Regions from separate parts of the Micromonospora sp. WMMD710 genome, predicted to be linked through region 3. Evidence: riboswitches for the same ligand, from Rfam matches in the RefSeq annotation. Region 3 holds a riboswitch; each other region holds the start of a gene.
The links. Region 3 has a riboswitch for cyclic di-AMP ahead of O7620_RS24510 (C40 family peptidase). Riboswitches for the same ligand answer to the same signal wherever they lie in the genome.

Region 1 (3,957 bases), 2.3 Mb from region 3:
AGCCAGCCCCAACCGCGCCCACCGCCCGTGAGGTGGCCGCGGCCGAGGCCGCCGACCTGCGGCGCTACGCCGAGGAGGTGGCCGTCGCGGCGGCCGGCGCGGCCCAGACCGCCCGACGGCGACGCGCTGACTGGCTGATCAGTCAGGAGCGGGTGGAACGGGCCTGGGCCCGCTACGACGAGGCGGACGCCGCGGCCCGTCGCTTCGCCGGGGCCGGGGCGCTGCCCACCCCGCGCACGCCGCACACTCCTGCGGAGTACGCCGCTCGGGAGCGTTACCTGCACCGCGCCGCGATGGCGGCGCACTGGCGCGGAGAGTTGACCATGGGGCAGCTCGGCGACGTGTTCGGGCACCGGCGCGGGTGGGATCCCCGCCGGCACCCGGTCGAGCAGGAGGCCCTGATCGCCCGGGCGATCAGGGACGCGAGGCGCGCCGACTACGCGGTGGCCGCCGGGCGGGAGCGGTCGGCCTGGCGGGACGCCGAGTTGGCCGCCGAGTCGGCCAGCACTCTCGCTGAGGAGGCGTACGCGGCGGCCGCCCGGCTCCGGCCGACCGCGGTGCCGGCCCGCCGGACGGCGACCCGGGTGTTCCGTCCCGCGGTGGTGGCGCGGTGGCGTCCGGCTCGCGTCGGATGAGCCCGATCAGCGGTTGAGCCCGATCTGTGCTGTGAGCCCGGTCACGGGCCCGGGAAATCGGGCGTCCGGCGCGATCGGCCCGATTGGTCCCGCGATTTTGGCGACGTTGCCGGCGGCCTGTCCGGTTGTCGACCACAGGCGTCGCCGTCACCGGTTGTCCCATCGAGTCACGTCATCGGCAATACGCGCAGAAATTGTCAGGCGAAATGATGTTTACGCAGGTGGACACGGCTTGGCAAGGGCTTGAACCGGCCAGTATTGTCGTCCCGTCCGGTGCGGTAACCGATCGCAAGAGGCGACGCCGCGCCGACCCGCTCAATCGTGATCAACGAACCGGGGACCCATCAGTAAGTCCGGGGTGAATCCGCGAGCCACGGCCCGCGGTAGGGCGATCTTCCCGCCCGAATCCGTCAGCTAACCCGGTAGGCGGTGTCGGAAGGAGTTCCATCCTCGTGCAGCACCTTTCCACCCCTCGGTTGTTCCTCCGCCTCCACGGCGCCACGGTGCCCCCGCTCATCCGGTCGGTGAGCTGACCCCCCGGGTCACCGTTTTTCCCGCCCGGCCGCGCCGGGCGTTCCCCTGAGCGGTTCACCATCCGCGGACCCCGGTCCGCGCGCTGGCGCCTGCCCGGATACCGGCTCGGCCCCGGTGTGCCGCTCTCCCCCGAACCGTGGAGGACCCCGTGAAGCACACCCTGCACCGTCAGCTCCGCCGCCTCAGCACCGAGCGCCCGTACCAGATCGTCGCCGCCTCCGCCGCGGCCCTCGCGATCGCGACCACCACCGGTGTCCTGCTCGCCGACGCCGACGGCGCCCCGGCCAGCCAGCACACCGCGACCACGGTCGCCGAGATGCGCAGCGACACCGCCGCGTCCCGCAGCCAGGCGCGCGTCGCGGCCCCCTCGGCCAGCGTCGCGCCCAGCACCGCCGCCCCGGCCGCCAGCGCCGCGTCGCCCGCCGCGAAGGCCAGCGGCAACCCGGACCTCACCCGGAAGCCGACGCCGCCGAAGCCGCCCGCGACCAAGGTGCTCGACTACGACTACGAGGCGCAGAACACCTACTACAACTGTGGTCCGGCGGCCACCCGCAACGCGCTCAGCGCCAGCGGTGTCGACCGCACCCTGGACGAACTCGCCGTCGAGCTGGGCACCACCGAGATGGGCACCAACTCGGCCGAGGACACCACCCGGGTGCTCAACGCCGAGGTGAAGGGCTCCCCGTACCGGACCCGGATGTTCGCCGGCTCGCCCAGCCCGGCCCAGATGGATCGCCTCCAGGCCGACGTGGTCGCCGCGATCACCGACGGCCGTGGCGTGGTGGCCAACGTGGTCGGCGACGCCACCGACACCGACGGCGGCTGGCACTCCTACGGCGGCGGGCACTACATCGCCGTCGTGGGCTACAAGGACAACGGTCGGACCGTGCGGATCGCCGACTCGGCGAACGCTGCCGACCCGTCGTACTGGGTCACCACGATCGACCTGGCCAACTGGATCGCCACCCGGGGTTACTCCGCCTGACCCAGGCGGTGGAGCGCCGCGGGCGCCGTCTCCCACGAGGGGGCGGCGCCTGCGGCGTCTTCGTGTCCCGCTCAGTAGTCGATGAAGCCGTACAGCGCGAAGTGGTTCGACTTCGTCCCGCTGACCGTGTGGCCGATGCTGGACGGCCGCACGCTTCCCTTCACGAACAGATAGTCGATCTTGCTGGAGCCGCTGGTGGCGGCCGACCCGTACCCGGTCATGCCGTAGCCGCTCAGCGTGCCGGCCGCGATGCCCGTGCGGTTCGCGTCGATCCCCACGATCCGGATCGTGGAGGCGTTCAACAGGCTCGTCGCGTCGGCACCCAGGTGGATGCCGCTGTTGGCGATGCCCCGGTCACCGTCGCCGGCGCACGCGTTCTGCCGGTTCTCCTGTGGCAGGTGCATGGTCGCCGCGAATACGCTGGTGCCGGTCGCCTTGACGGTGAACCGGGCCGCGATGGCGCTGGTCCGCTTCCACTTGTCGTAATCGGTGCTGTCCGGGTCGCTGTTCGGCGGCTTGTACAGCGTGCACCCGGCGCCGTCGGCGTACGCGGTGCCCGGCTTGAGCCAACCCGCGCTCCAGTACTTGGAGATGTCACCGGCGGCGAGGCTGAGCGTCCTGGTGTTCCAGATGATCCCGTTGGTCTGCTTCTTCTTCAGGTCGCCGAGCGACTGGGAGCTGCACCGGTGGGTGCTGCCCCACGGCTCCGGATCACTCCAGGCCACGATCGCGCCGTACGTGCCCGCCGGGTAACCGAACATGGCCGACAGTTGATCGGCGTACGCCTCGGCCTGGCCGGTGCCGCGCACCTGCTGCACGATGAGGATGTCGGGGGCCGCCACGCCGCTGGTGCCGGTGCGTCCGGCGTCGTCGACCAGGATCGAGCTCAGGTGGTCCGGTCCGGAGATCCGGGTGCAACTCCCGTCGGAGTTGTTCATGACCAGGTTCTCGATGTTGTTGTTGTAGACCCGCAGGACGCGATCGGCCGCCGCGACGTCCGCGACGGGTGCCGGTGTAGCGAGCGCGGGTACGGCCGGTGCGCTGCCGAGCGCGACGACCGTCACCGCCGCCACCAGTGTTGATCGATACCTTCTGAGCACGGGGGCTCCTCTCCGCGACGACGATGCCCCGTCCAGGTGCCGCACTCTACAGTGGATCTTTGTCGGTCGGGTCCGCGCACGACGCTCGTACCTGGCCGCGAACCGTGGGAGACTGCGGCCGTGGGGGATGAATCGGGTGGTCGCGCCGGGCGTGGGCCGGTCCTGCTGCTACTGCACGGGATGGGGGCGACCGGCGACGTGTGGCTGCCCTCGGCGCCGTTGCTGGAGCAGCACTGGCCCGGGCGGTGGCTCGCCCCGGACCTCGCCGGCCACGGCTGGTCGGCGCCGCTGCCGTCGTACTCCTTCGCGGGCCTCGCCGAGCGGATCGCCCACGGCCTGGCAGCCGACGACCGGCTCGTCGTGCTCGGGCACTCGTTGGGCGGCGTGGTCGGTCTCGCGCTGGCCGCCCGCGACGCCGGGCTGCCGGTGGACGCGGTGGTCGGGGTGGGCATCAAGGCGGTCTGGTCGCCCGCCGAGCTGAGCCGCACCGCCGACCTCGCCGCCCGTCCGGTCAGCTGGTTCGCCAGCCGCACCGAGGCAGCCCGCCGCTACCTGCGGGTGTCCGGGCTGGCCGGCCTGCTCCCACCGGACCACCCGGTCGTGGACGCCGGGCTCCGGCGGGTCGACGGCCGGTGGCGTCTCGCCATGGATCCGACCGCGTTCGCCGTCGGTGAGCCCGACCTGGCGGCACTGCTCGCGGCGA
Region 2 (3,957 bases), 4.9 Mb from region 3:
CGACCGGGTTGGAGACCGCCGTCGTGGAGGCCGCCACCGCCCTGCTGGCGGAGGTGGACGGCACGGTCGGGGTGATCACGCCGGTCCCCCGCCGCGACGAGGTCGCCGGCTGGCTGGGCACGCTCGGCGCGCCGCGCCTGCAGGTGGTGACCAGCCTGGAGGCCAAGGGCATGGAGTACGACGGGGTGGTGCTGGTGGCTCCGAGCGAGATCCGGGCGGATCCGGGCGCCGGCGTACGGACGCTCTACGTCGCGCTCTCCCGGGCCACGCAGCGGCTCACCACCATCGACCCGACCGGCTGATCCGCCCTGGCGGGCACCGTCGGCCGCCCGTCGACCGTACACTTGCATACATAGCGATGTGCGCATACATTTGACCGGGTCCCGACTGGCGACGGAGGGTGGATTTCGTGGGCGCAGGTCATGACCACCACCACGCGTCGGTCACCAACGCGGCGCAGCAGCACCGGGGCCGGCTCTGGGCGGCGTTCGGGCTGCTCGCCACCCTGATGGTGGTCGAGGCCGTGGCGGCCCTGCACACCGGCTCGCTGGCTCTGCTCTCCGACGCCGGGCACATGTTCACCGACGTGCTCGGCATCGGCATGGCGCTCGCCGCGATCACCGCCACCCGGCGGACGACCGGCGACCCGCAGCGCACCTTCGGGCTCTACCGCCTCGAGGTGCTCGCCGCGCTGGCCAACGCCGCCCTGCTCTCCGGCGTGGCGGTCTACGTGGTGATCGAGGCGATCGGCCGGTTCGGCGATCCGCACGAGGTGCTGACCGGCCCGATGCTCACGGTCGCCGTACTCGGCCTGCTCGCCAACGTGGCCGCCTTCGCCCTGCTCCGCGCGGGCGCCCGGGAGAGCATCAACCTCCAGGGGGCCTACCTGGAGGTGCTCGGCGATCTCCTCGGCTCGCTCGGCGTGATCGGCGCGGCACTGCTCATCACGGTCACCGACTGGTGGTGGGCCGACCCACTGGTCGCGGTCGCCATCGGCGTGTTCATCCTGCCGCGCACCTGGCGACTCGGCCGGGCCGCCGTCCGCATCCTGGTGCAGGCCGCCCCGGAGCACCTCCAGGTCACCGCCGTACACGACCGACTCGCCGCGGTTCCCGGCGTGGTCGAGGTGCACGACCTGCACGTCTGGACGCTCACCTCGGGCATGGAGGTGGCCTCCGCGCACCTGACCATGGCACCCGGCGCCGAGGTCGGTACGGTGCTCAGCGCCGCGCGCACGGCCCTGCACGAGGACTTCCGGATCGAGCACGCCACGCTGCAGATCGAACCCGGTGCCGCACCCGGTGCCTGCGGTTCGGTCGAGTGGTGACAGCATTTCAGGAGATTCACTCGGATTGGTCCGAGTTTTTCGTGACGACGTACGCACCGTCCGTCACATCGGCTGCAGCGGCCCCACCAGCACCGGTAGGCTCGGTCCCGGCCTCCACCAGGCGGCGCCCACCCGGCGCCGGTGGCGGCCGCCGCCTAATCGCCCGAGCGGGCGAACCGGGGAACCATGTTCCTGGGGTGCATCCGCGTCAGCGGTAGGGATCTTCCGTCCCGAACCCGTCAGCTAACCCGGTCGGCGGCTGACGGAAGGACATGCGTAGTGGCACCAGCACGACCACCCGCCGGCCGCCTGGCGGCCCTGATCGTCGCGATGCTGGCCCTCGGCATCGCACTCCCGCCCGGCACCGCCTCGGCCGCTCCCCCGACCGGCCAACGAGCCGCCGCGGCGCCCGACGGTGACGAGGAGGGCGGCACCCCCGCCCTCCGGGCCCAACTGGAAGCCGCCAGCAAGGGTTACCTGGACGCCAAGCGCGCCCTGGACACCTCGCTGCAGCGCCAGCAACAGCTCACCACCCAGCTGAAGACCACCGAGGCCGAGCTGAACGTCCGCAGCGGCAAGGTCGGCGAGATCGCCGGCCTGGCCTACCGCACCGGCCGGCTCGGCGCGATGTCGGCGCTGCTCAACAGCAACACCCCGGAAGGCTTCATGGACCGGGCCGCCGCCCTGGACGCGGTCGCCGCCAACGAGGACCGGGTGCTGCGCGACCTGCTCACCACCAGGGACGAGGCCACCCGTACCCGGGTCGCCCTGGACGGCGAGATCCGCGAGCAGCGCAAGCAGGTCGCGGTGATGGCCAAGCGCAAGGAACAGGCCGAACGGGCTCTCACCGTGGCCACCACGCCCAAACCGCAGACCACCGCCGACACCGGCTCCAACCGGGGCACCTCCAGCGCCAACGCCACGGCCGCGCCGCGCAACTCCGACGGCTCCTGGCCATCGGAATCGTGCAGCATCAACGACCCCACCCCGGCCAGCGGCTGCATCACCCCCCGCACCCTGCACGCCCTCAACCAGGCCAAGGCGGCCGGCTTCACCCATTACGTCTCCTGTCACCGCTCCGGCGGCTCCGGCGAACACCCCAAGGGCCGGGCCTGCGACTTCGCCGCGGCCAAGGGCGGCTTCGGCGGTGACGCCACCGGCGCCGACAAGACGTACGGCAACAACCTGGCCGCGTACTTCATCCGCAACGCCGACCGGCTCGCCGTGCTCTACGTGATCTGGTACCGGCAGATCTGGCTGCCGAGCAGCGGATGGAGGTCGTACAGCGGGGCGGGTGGCGACCCGGCCAGCGACCACACCAACCACGTGCACCTGTCGGTGTACTGACCCCACCCGTGGCCGGCGCCCGCCTCACCCGGGGGTGCCGGCCACGGGTACGTCAGCGGGCGTACACCGGACGTCGCCGGCCGTCGGACGACCCGGCCGGGCCCGGCGGGCAGCATCCGGGGTATGCCTCGAATTCCACCCACCGCCCGCAAGGCGCTGCTCACCCTGCACCTGGTCACCTCCCTCGGCTGGCTCGGCACCGACCTGGTGCTGCTCACCCTCGGCGTGGCGGTGCAGCGCGGCGCCGACCCGGCCACCGTCTACCCGGTCACCGCGCTGCTCGGCACCGTGCTGTTCGCGCCGCTGAGCGTGCTGGTCTGGCTGATCGGTGTCGCCAGCGCCCTCCTCACCCCGTGGGGTCTGCTGCGCTACCGCTGGGTACTGGTCAAACTCGTGCTCACCACGGTGATGGTCGGACTGGTCCTGTTCCTGCTCACCCCGAACCTGCGCCACGCCGGTGACCTGGGTGCCGCACTACCCACCCGGGACCGTGCCGACCTGGTGATCGCACCCGCTGTCTCGACCAGCCTGATGATCATCGCGACGGTGCTCTCCACGTACAAGCCGTGGGGCCGCCGCCCCGCCCGCCCCGCCGCCCCTGCCGCGCTCGCCCGCCCCACGGCCACCGCCCACGCCGCCCGCGGCCGTCGCGCACCTGCCGGTCCCGCCGGTCCTGCCGGTCCTGCCGGCCCCACCGGCCCCGCCGGCCCCACCGGCCCCACCGGCCCCACCGGCCCCACCGGCCCCGCCGCCCATGATCGCGCTACAACCAGGATGTAGTGGCCTCGGCGCCGCGGGATGCCACTACATCCAGGATCGAGCACGATCTTGCGAGACAGGGGACCGCCGGTCCGCCCCGCGCGGGGCGCGGAGGCGCGAGGGCGCGGGGCGTGGAGGCGCGAGGGCGCGGGGCGCGGAGGCGCGAGGGCGCGGGGCGCGGAGGCGCGAGGGCGCGGGGCGTGGAGGCGCGAGGGCGCGGGGCGTGGAGGCGCGAGGGCGCGGAGGCGCGGGGCGCGGAGGCGCGAGGGCGCGGAGGCGCGGGGCGCGGAGGCGCGAGGGCGCGGAGGCGCGAGGGCGCGGAGGCGCGAGGGCGCGGAGGCGCGAGGGCGCGGAGGCGCGAGGGCGCGGAGGCGCGAGGGCGCGGAGGCGCGAGGGCGCGGAGGCGCGAGGGCGCGGAGGCGCGAGGGCGCGGAGGCGCGAGGGCGCGAGGGCGCGGGTCAGGTGGCGGGTGGGGGGTTGCCGGCGCGGTCCAGGGCCGCGCCGAGGCGGCTGGCCAGGGCGAG
Region 3 (3,957 bases):
CACGCCGGCCGGGTAGGCCGCCTGCTCCGGGTACGCCCGCCCGTACACGGGGATGGTGGCCCGTCCGGGCTTCGGGGTGGCCACCACGCCCACGGTCCACCTGGCCGTCGGCGCGGACGCCGGGTTGTGGAACCAGGCGCGTTGTCCGAGGTACCAGATGGCCGTCCAGTCCCCCTGCCGGCCGGCCAACGCGTACGTCTGGCCGGCGGAGGCCCGGGCGCCGTGATCCGACACCTCCATGGTGTTCGGGGTGCCGTCCGGGCGTAGTGCGATGTCGTTGACCAGGGGCGCGTCGGCGGACGGCGCGGTGTGCAGCACCACCGACGAGGAGCCGCGCGGCGCGCACGGCACGCCGGGGGTGACGCATCCCGTGAACACCGGTTGGTTGGTGGCGGGGTCCGGGTCGATCCGGACCAGCCCGGTGGCCGGGGTGCCGGTGTCCAGTCGCGGCGCGTGCAGCAGGTCGAAGTAGTGCGACCAGTCCCAGTAGGGCCCCGGGTCCCAGTGCATCCCGCGAACGGTCGACGCGATGGTGCCGGGCACGTTGTCGTGGCCGATGATGTGCTGGCGGTCCAGCGGGATGCCGAGCCGCAGCGCGAGGTGCCGGACGAGTTTCGCCGAGGTCCGGTACATCGCCTCGGTGTACCAGGTGCCCTGCGCGGCGAAGCCCTCGTGTTCCAGGCCGATCGACTTGGCGTTGACGTACCAGTTGCCGGCGTGCCAGCCGACGTCCTTGGTCTTCACGTGCTGGGCGATGTGCCCGTCCACCGAGCGCAGTGAGTAGTGCCAGCTCACGTAGGTCGGGTCCTGAACGAGTTTCAGGGTGGTCGCCCAGCTCGCCTCGGTGTCGTGGATGACGATGTACTCGATCTTCTGCCGGGCGGGCCGGTCGGAGAGGTCGTGGTTGCCGTAGTCCCCGTCGCCGAACGCCTCGTAGGGCGCCGGGATCCATTCGCAGGAGACGGTGCGGGGGCATTCCAGCCCGTCCGGTCGGGCCAGCCGGCGCAGGCCCAGCCGGTCCAGCCAGGAACGCTCCGGCTGTACCGCGCGGGCCGGCAGGGTGATCCGTTGGCCGTCGTCGGTCACCCGGGACTCGCCGGCGCCGATCGTCGTGAAGACCTCGTCGGCGAAGGCCGCCGCCGCGTCGGCGCTGTCCGCGCCGGCGTAGCGGGCCACCGCGCCGTACCAGGTGGCCGGGTCGGTGCCGGCGCCCACCGGGGCACCTAGCTCCTTCTGGTACGCGGCCAGCAGCGCCGCCCCGCCCCGGATGTTGACGTCGGGGTCGGTGCGCAGCGACTCCGGCGCCGCGCCGGTCAGGGTGGCGGCGGTGTCCACGGTCTGCAACGCGGTGCCGGGTGGTGCGGGGTCCGCGGCCTGCGGGGGCGCGGGTGCCAGCGCCGGACGGGAGTCGTCGCCGCGCGGGTCCTCGGTGCCGGCGTCGTGGTGACCGCGCCCGGGCAGGGCGGCCACGTGGCGGGCGTCGGTCAGGTGCATCGGGCCGTAGCCGCCGCTGGTGCTCGGTGTGCCGGCGTTGCTGTCCCAGCGCGACTCCAGGTAGGAGACGCCGAGCAGCACGTCGATCGGTACGCCGTACTCCGCTGCCGCGGCGGCGTACCGCTGTTGACGGTCGACGGTGGGTGCGGCGGCGGCCGCGCCGGCGGGTAGCGGTACCCCGGTCGCGGCGGCGACCACGGCGGCGGCGAGCAGGGCGCGCCGGCCGGCGGACAGGGTTGGACGGTGCATCGAACCCCCTAGATTCCACGGACAAAGGTGAGGTCACCTTCGCGCCGCCCGGGAGTCCGCGTCAATACCTTTCCATGTATCGACGCGTTCGGAAGGAAATCTTCGCCTATCGCCGGCGACCCTCTCCGATCGGTACGGAGTGTCACGGCCGCACGGGTTGCGGATCGGTAACGGGCGTCTCTACGCTGGTCATTCGTCGGCCCGATAGCAGGTCCGCCCACCCCGGGCGGTGACGGACCGACACCGCCGAGTCGTTTCCGAACGAACCGGGGACCCAGGTTCCTCGGGGTGAATCCGCAGCCACTGCGGTAGGGCGCCGACTTCCCGCCCGAACCCGTCAGCTAACCCGGTAGGCGGTCAGGAAGAAGGAGAACGGAACCCCGGTGGCACTCCATGCCCCGCGGCCGCCGTCCGAGCGGCCGGCAGCAGCCGGCCCGACAACGATCGTGCCGCGCCCACGCTGGTCCCGCTTCACCAACGCTCTCGCCGCACTGGTCGGCGTCGCCGTCGTCCTGACGGGCAGCGCCACGGCGGCCCACGCCGACCCGTCCGTCGCCGAGATCGAGCGCCAGATCGACGCCGACTGGAACAAACTCGAACCCATCATCGAACGGCACAACGCCACCCGGGCCGACCTCGCCGTCAAGCGCAAGCAGGCCGACGCCCTGGCCGCCCGGATCGCTCCCCTGGAGCGTCAGGTCGACGCCGCGATGGACAAGGTCAGCGCCCTGGCCGTGCGTGCGTACAAGGGCGAGAACGTCTCCACCGTCAACGCGGTGCTCGGCAGCCGGTCGCCGAGCGAGGTGGTCGGGCAGCTCGAGATGCTCGACCGGTTCGCGCACAACCAGCAGCAGGACGTCCGCCAGGTGGCCGACCTGCGTGACGAACTGGCCGCGCAGAAGGCGCCGCTGGACGAGATGGTGACCCAACTGGGCCGTACCGAGGCGCAGTTGGCGGCGAAGAAGAAGCAGATCAACGAGGAGATCGACCGCCTGCAGAAGCTGCGCCTCAAGGTGTACGGCAACGGTGGCGGCGGCCCGCTGCGTCCCGCGCCCTGCCCGGCCAGCTATCCCGGAGGTGCCGCGGGCACGGCGGTCAAGTTCGCCTGCGCCCAGATCGGTAAGCCCTACGTGTGGGGTGCCGAGGGTCCGAACTCGTACGACTGCTCCGGGCTGATGCTGGCCGCCTGGGCCAAGGCCGGGGTGTCGCTGCCGCACAACGCCGCCGCGCAGAGCCGGGTGACCAAGAACGTCAGCAAGGGCGACCTGCTCCCCGGTGACCTGGTCTTCTACTACAGCGACATCCACCACGTCGGCATGTACGTCGGCAATGGCTGGGTGGTGCACGCCCCCCAGGCCGGTCAGCCCGTCAAGATGAAGAAGGTCGGCGACGGCCCGATCCACAGCTACGGCCGCCCAGGCTGACCCAGCCCGGACGCCCGAGGGCCCGCCGCGATCCGTTCGCGGCGGGCCCTCGGCGTCTGCCCGGTCGTGCGTCGCGGGTCAGCGGGTCGGCCAGGTACGCCAGTGCTGCCAGGCGCGGCTGGGCGTCGGCCCCCGCTGCCCCTGGTAGCGCGAGCCGTACACCACCGAGCCGTACGGGTGCTCGGCCGGCGAGGAGAGCCGGAAGATGCACAGCTGGCCGATCTTCATGCCCGGCCAGAGCGTGATCGGCAGGTTCGCCACGTTGGACAGCTCCAGCGTCACGTGCCCGGAGAAGCCCGGGTCGATGAAGCCGGCGGTGGAGTGGGTGAGCAGACCGAGTCGGCCCAGTGAGCTCTTCCCCTCGAGCCGGCCGGCGAGCTGGTCGCCCAGCGAGATGACCTCGAGCGTCGAGGCGAGCACGAACTCCCCCGGGTGCAGGACGAACGGTTCGCCGTCGGGCACCTCGACCACCGAGGTCAGGTCGTCCTGCTGCATCGCCGGGTCGATGTGGGTGTAGAGGTGGTTGTTGAAGACCCGGAACAGCCGGTCGAGTCGTACGTCAATGCTGGACGGTTGGACCAGCATGGGCTCGAAGGGCTCCAGGCCCAGCGTGCCGGCCTTGATCTCGGAGACCAGGTCGCGGTCGGAGAGCAGCATCGGACCACCATAGCGGCGTCTCGCGCGGCGCCCGGATTCGGTGCCGGTGACCAGCGCGTCGAGGTCGCTGCTCGTACATTTGTTCGATAGAATGCCCGCATGGCTTCCTGGTCCGAATTCGCCGCCGACGAGC
Region 4 (3,957 bases), 470 kb from region 3:
AGCAGCATGATGGTGACCAACGCCGCCAGCTCCCACCAGAAGTCCAGGTCGAAGGCACCCACGCTGGTGGCCAGCGACGCGGTGTACGCGACGGTGATCGCCATCGCGATCAGCAGCATCATGCCCGGCGCCCGGTCCCGGACCTCCCGGACCGCACCGACCAGGAACGGCCAGCCACCCCACCAGAACACCACCGAGCCGAGCACCGGCCCCACCCAGGAACGCCCCGGAACATCCCCGCGCAGGCCGAGCCGGTCCGCCACGAGGTGACTGGTCAACACCACCGGCACGGTGAGCACCAGACAGACCCAGAACCGGCGACGGAACATCGCCGGATCGTGACCGGCGTGCTTGTCGTGCCCGCCACGATGCCGGTCCTGCGGTGACTCAGCGCGCATGACTCCACCATCCAGCCCCGCACGCCGCCCCGCGGGCTGTTCGACAACCCCCGACACTCCGCCACGACCTGCGTCCCGCGCCCGGGCTGGTTAGCATTTCCGGCGATGGCCCTCCGGATCCCGCCGCGCAGTCCGGCGCCGACACCGCCTCGACGCGGCGGCGCCCCCGGCCGAGCCGACCCCTCGTTCACGGTGTGTGACCAAACGGTCGTCATCCAGCGATCCGTCGCGCCCGCCGCCGCAATACCGCGGCGGCGGTGAACCGACCGGCCCGTCGGCACGTACCCCGCACCGGATTCGTTGGGAGTCTCGCATTGGGTTCCGACCACACCCGTTCCGCTCCGTCCGCCCCGCCCCGGGTACGACGGATCCTCGTCGCGACGGTGGTACCCCTGTTCGTCGCCACGGTGGTCGCGGCGCTGGTGCTCTGGCCCCGCGACGGCACGCCGGAGACCGGCGGCGGCGCGGACGTCCCGCGCTACCAGGGCACCGTGACCCGTGTGGTGACCGAGCCGTGCCCGCCCACGCCGCAGACCCCGGAGGGCACACCGGACGCCGGCGACGGGCCGTGCGGCACCGTGGACGTCCGGGTGCAGAACGGGCCGAGTGCCGGGCAGCAGGTCCAGACTCCGGTACCGGACGGCCCGGGGGCGCCCCGGGTCGACGTCGGCGACGAGGTCATCCTGGTCGAGCTGAACGACCCGGCCGATCCCAGCGCCAGCAGCTGGAACATCGCCGAACACCAGCGCGGCACGCCGCTGGTGTGGCTCGCGGTGGTCTTCGCCGCCGCGATCGTGGCGTTCGGCCGGTGGCGTGGCCTGGCCGCGCTCGCCGGGCTGGCCGCGAGCTTCGCCATCCTGCTCACCTTCGTGCTGCCGGGCATCGCGGCCGGTCGGTCACCGCTGCTCGTGGCGGTCGTCGGCGCCGCGCTGATCATGTTCGTGGTGCTCTACCTGACGCACGGGGTGACCGCGCAGACCTCGGTCGCCGTGCTCGGCACCCTGGGCAGCCTGGTGCTCACCGGCGTGCTGGCCACCATCGCCACCGCCGCCACCCACCTGACCGGCTTCGGCAGCGAGGACGCCACCACGCTGTCGATGTTCCAGGCCGACGTGGACCTGCACGGCCTGCTCCTCGCCGGGATCATCATCGGTTCGCTCGGGGTGCTCGACGACGTGACGGTCACCCAGGCGGCCACCGTCACCGAGCTGGCGAACGCCAACCCCGGCCTGACCCGGTTGCAGCTCTACCGGGCGGCCACCCGGGTCGGCCGGGCCCACATCGCCTCCACGGTCAACACCATCGTGCTGGCGTACGCGGGCGCCTCGCTGCCCCTGCTGCTCCTGCTCACCGCCGACACGCGCCCCCTCGGCCAGATCCTCACCAGCGAGTTCCTCGCGCAGGAGATCGTCCGCAGCGCGGTCGCCACCCTCGGCCTGATCGCCGCCGTACCGCTGACCACCGGGCTCGCCGCGGTGGTGACCGCCGCCGGCCGGTCGGCTGCCGCGCCGGCCGACGACGCCCCCGCCGGGCGGCCCCGGCCGGACCGGGCGGAAGCGCTGGCCGCCCTGAGCTCCCCCCGCACGGGTCCACCGGACGGACCGGACCCGACGGGGCCCACACCCCCGCCCACCGCCACCGACCGGTGGCCAGAGCCGAACAGGAGCACGGATACGGCATGGTGACACTCCTCAGCGTGACCAGATCGGGCATCCGGCCTGAGAACCGCATCACTGGTCACTCAACGCCATGGCGAAATGACGCTTTTAGTCGGCATCGGGACGTAGCTCAGGCGGTCGACTCTCGGGTAACCTCGCTGCCGGTCACCGCCGAAGGCGCGAAGCGGCGCCTGCGGTACCACCGCCCAATCGCCAACCGGCGAGCCGGGAACCCAGGTACGTGGGGTGAATCCGCGACAGCGGTAGGGGCCACTTCCGCCCCGAACCCGTCAGCTAACCCGGTCGGCGGTCGACGGAAGGGAACATTGTGACGGCACCCCTACGCCGCTGGTTGACACCGGTGGTGGCCGTGATCGCCGCACTGACCGTGCTCGCCGGGCCCCTCCCCGCGCACGCCGCCCCGACGACTCCCACGCCGTCCGGGCACGAGGAGGACGGCGAGCCCAAGCTGCTCACCGACGTCATCGAGAAGACCAACCGGGACTACGTCGCCGCCAAGTCCAAGCTGGACAAGTCCAAGAAGCGACAGCTCGAACTCTCGCACGAGGTGGACCGCGCGAAGGCCGACCTGGAGGCCCTGGCCCCGCAGGTCGGTCAGATCGCCGCCCAGTCGTACCGGACCGGTCGGATCGGCGCGATCGCGATGCTGCTGGAGAGCGACGCCCCCGACTCGTTCGTCCGGCGCGTCGCCACGCTCGACGAGATGAACATGGTCAACGAGAAGAAGCTCGCCGAGGTCAACGCGGTGAAGTTTCGCGCCGAGCAGGCCAAGCTGGCCCTCGACGCGGAGGTCCGCGAGCAGCAGAAGCAGGCCGCCCTGATGGCCAAGGAGAAGCGCGACGCGGACAAGGCGCTCGCCCTGGTCGGCGGCCAGGGCTTCACCGGCGGTCTGGTGGACGCCACCTCACGGGTCGCCGCGATCGGCCCCGGCCGGACCGTCGACGGTGAGTGGAAGTCCGAGTCCTGCAGCGAGAACGACCCCACCACCTCCGGCTGCATCACGCCGCGCACGCTGCACGCGTACAAGGAGGTCAAGAAGGCCGGCTTCAACCGGTTCGTCGGCTGCTACCGCCCCGGCGGGCCGTGGGAGCACCCGAAGGGCCGCGCCTGCGACTGGTCGTTGCAGAAGAGCGGCTTCAGCCCGTGGCACAACGACGACACCCGCATGTACGGCAACAACGTTGCCGCATTCCTCATCCGTAACGCCGACCGCCTCGGCATCTACTACGTGATCTGGAACCGGCAGATCTGGTTCCCGGCAACCGGCTGGAAGTCGTACAGCGGGGACTCGGACCACACCGACCACGTCCACATGTCGATGCTCTGACCCGCACCTCTCGCTGTCGAGGGCCGTCCCGCGTCACGCGGGGCGGCCCTCGTCGCGTCAGGCGGCTGCCGCCGCAGACCCGTCGGGCACGTCGAGCGTCGCCACGCCGGCCGGGACGGCGGCGACCGGGCGCACCACTCCGGCGGCCAGCCGGTACGACACGCCCACTACCGCGCACCGTCCCCGCGCCACCTCGTCGGCCAGCACGGACGACTGCCCGAGCAACGTCTCGACGGTCTGCGCGATGTGAATGTCGACGATGCCGTCGATGTCGTCGACCCCCTCGGCGGCGGCCCGACGGAGGCTGGGCAGGACGGCGTCGACCACCGCGCCCAGGTGCCCCGCCGGTGCGACGCCGGTGGCGGTGACCTCCCGGGCCGCCTGGACCGCGCCGCACGAGTCGTGGCCCAGCACGACCACCAGCGGGGTGCCGAGCACGGTCACGGCGTACTCGACGCTGCCCAGCACCTCCGGGCCGGTCGTGTGCCCGGCCGTGCGGACCACGAACAGGTCCCCCAGCCCCCGGTCGAAGATGATCTCGGCGGCCAACCGT

Region 1: it holds a riboswitch for cyclic di-AMP, as region 3 does, so the genes downstream of both, O7620_RS13700 (C39 family peptidase) here and O7620_RS24510 (C40 family peptidase) in region 3, are expected to answer to the same signal.
Region 2: it holds a riboswitch for cyclic di-AMP, as region 3 does, so the genes downstream of both, O7620_RS02150 (hypothetical protein) here and O7620_RS24510 (C40 family peptidase) in region 3, are expected to answer to the same signal.
Region 4: it holds a riboswitch for cyclic di-AMP, as region 3 does, so the genes downstream of both, O7620_RS22240 (hypothetical protein) here and O7620_RS24510 (C40 family peptidase) in region 3, are expected to answer to the same signal.

What each region holds. Positions count from the first base shown of each region.
Region 1 covers NZ_JARUBD010000001.1:2,989,313-2,993,269, reverse strand. The annotation lists gene O7620_RS13705 (hypothetical protein) at 1-635, shown strand, start outside; cyclic di-AMP (ydaO/yuaA leader) riboswitch at 938-1,079, shown strand; gene O7620_RS13700 (C39 family peptidase) at 1,306-2,154, shown strand; gene O7620_RS13695 (hypothetical protein) at 2,226-3,254, opposite strand; gene O7620_RS13690 (alpha/beta hydrolase) at 3,375-3,957, shown strand, end outside.
Region 2 covers NZ_JARUBD010000001.1:430,528-434,484, reverse strand. The annotation lists gene O7620_RS02160 (AAA family ATPase) at 1-302, shown strand, start outside; gene O7620_RS02155 (cation diffusion facilitator family transporter) at 410-1,327, shown strand; cyclic di-AMP (ydaO/yuaA leader) riboswitch at 1,470-1,601, shown strand; gene O7620_RS02150 (hypothetical protein) at 1,658-2,674, shown strand; gene O7620_RS02145 (hypothetical protein) at 2,798-3,454, shown strand; gene O7620_RS02140 (SRPBCC family protein) at 3,892-3,957, opposite strand, start outside.
Region 3 covers NZ_JARUBD010000001.1:5,291,061-5,295,017, reverse strand. The annotation lists gene O7620_RS24515 (peptidoglycan recognition family protein) at 1-1,743, opposite strand, end outside; cyclic di-AMP (ydaO/yuaA leader) riboswitch at 1,978-2,113, shown strand; gene O7620_RS24510 (C40 family peptidase) at 2,127-3,167, shown strand; gene dcd (dCTP deaminase) at 3,246-3,824, opposite strand; gene O7620_RS24500 (pyridoxamine 5'-phosphate oxidase family protein) at 3,924-3,957, shown strand, end outside.
Region 4 covers NZ_JARUBD010000001.1:4,819,615-4,823,571, forward strand. The annotation lists gene O7620_RS22230 (copper-translocating P-type ATPase) at 1-398, opposite strand, end outside; gene O7620_RS22235 (YibE/F family protein) at 713-2,083, shown strand; cyclic di-AMP (ydaO/yuaA leader) riboswitch at 2,250-2,380, shown strand; gene O7620_RS22240 (hypothetical protein) at 2,385-3,404, shown strand; gene O7620_RS22245 (carbonic anhydrase) at 3,462-3,957, opposite strand, start outside.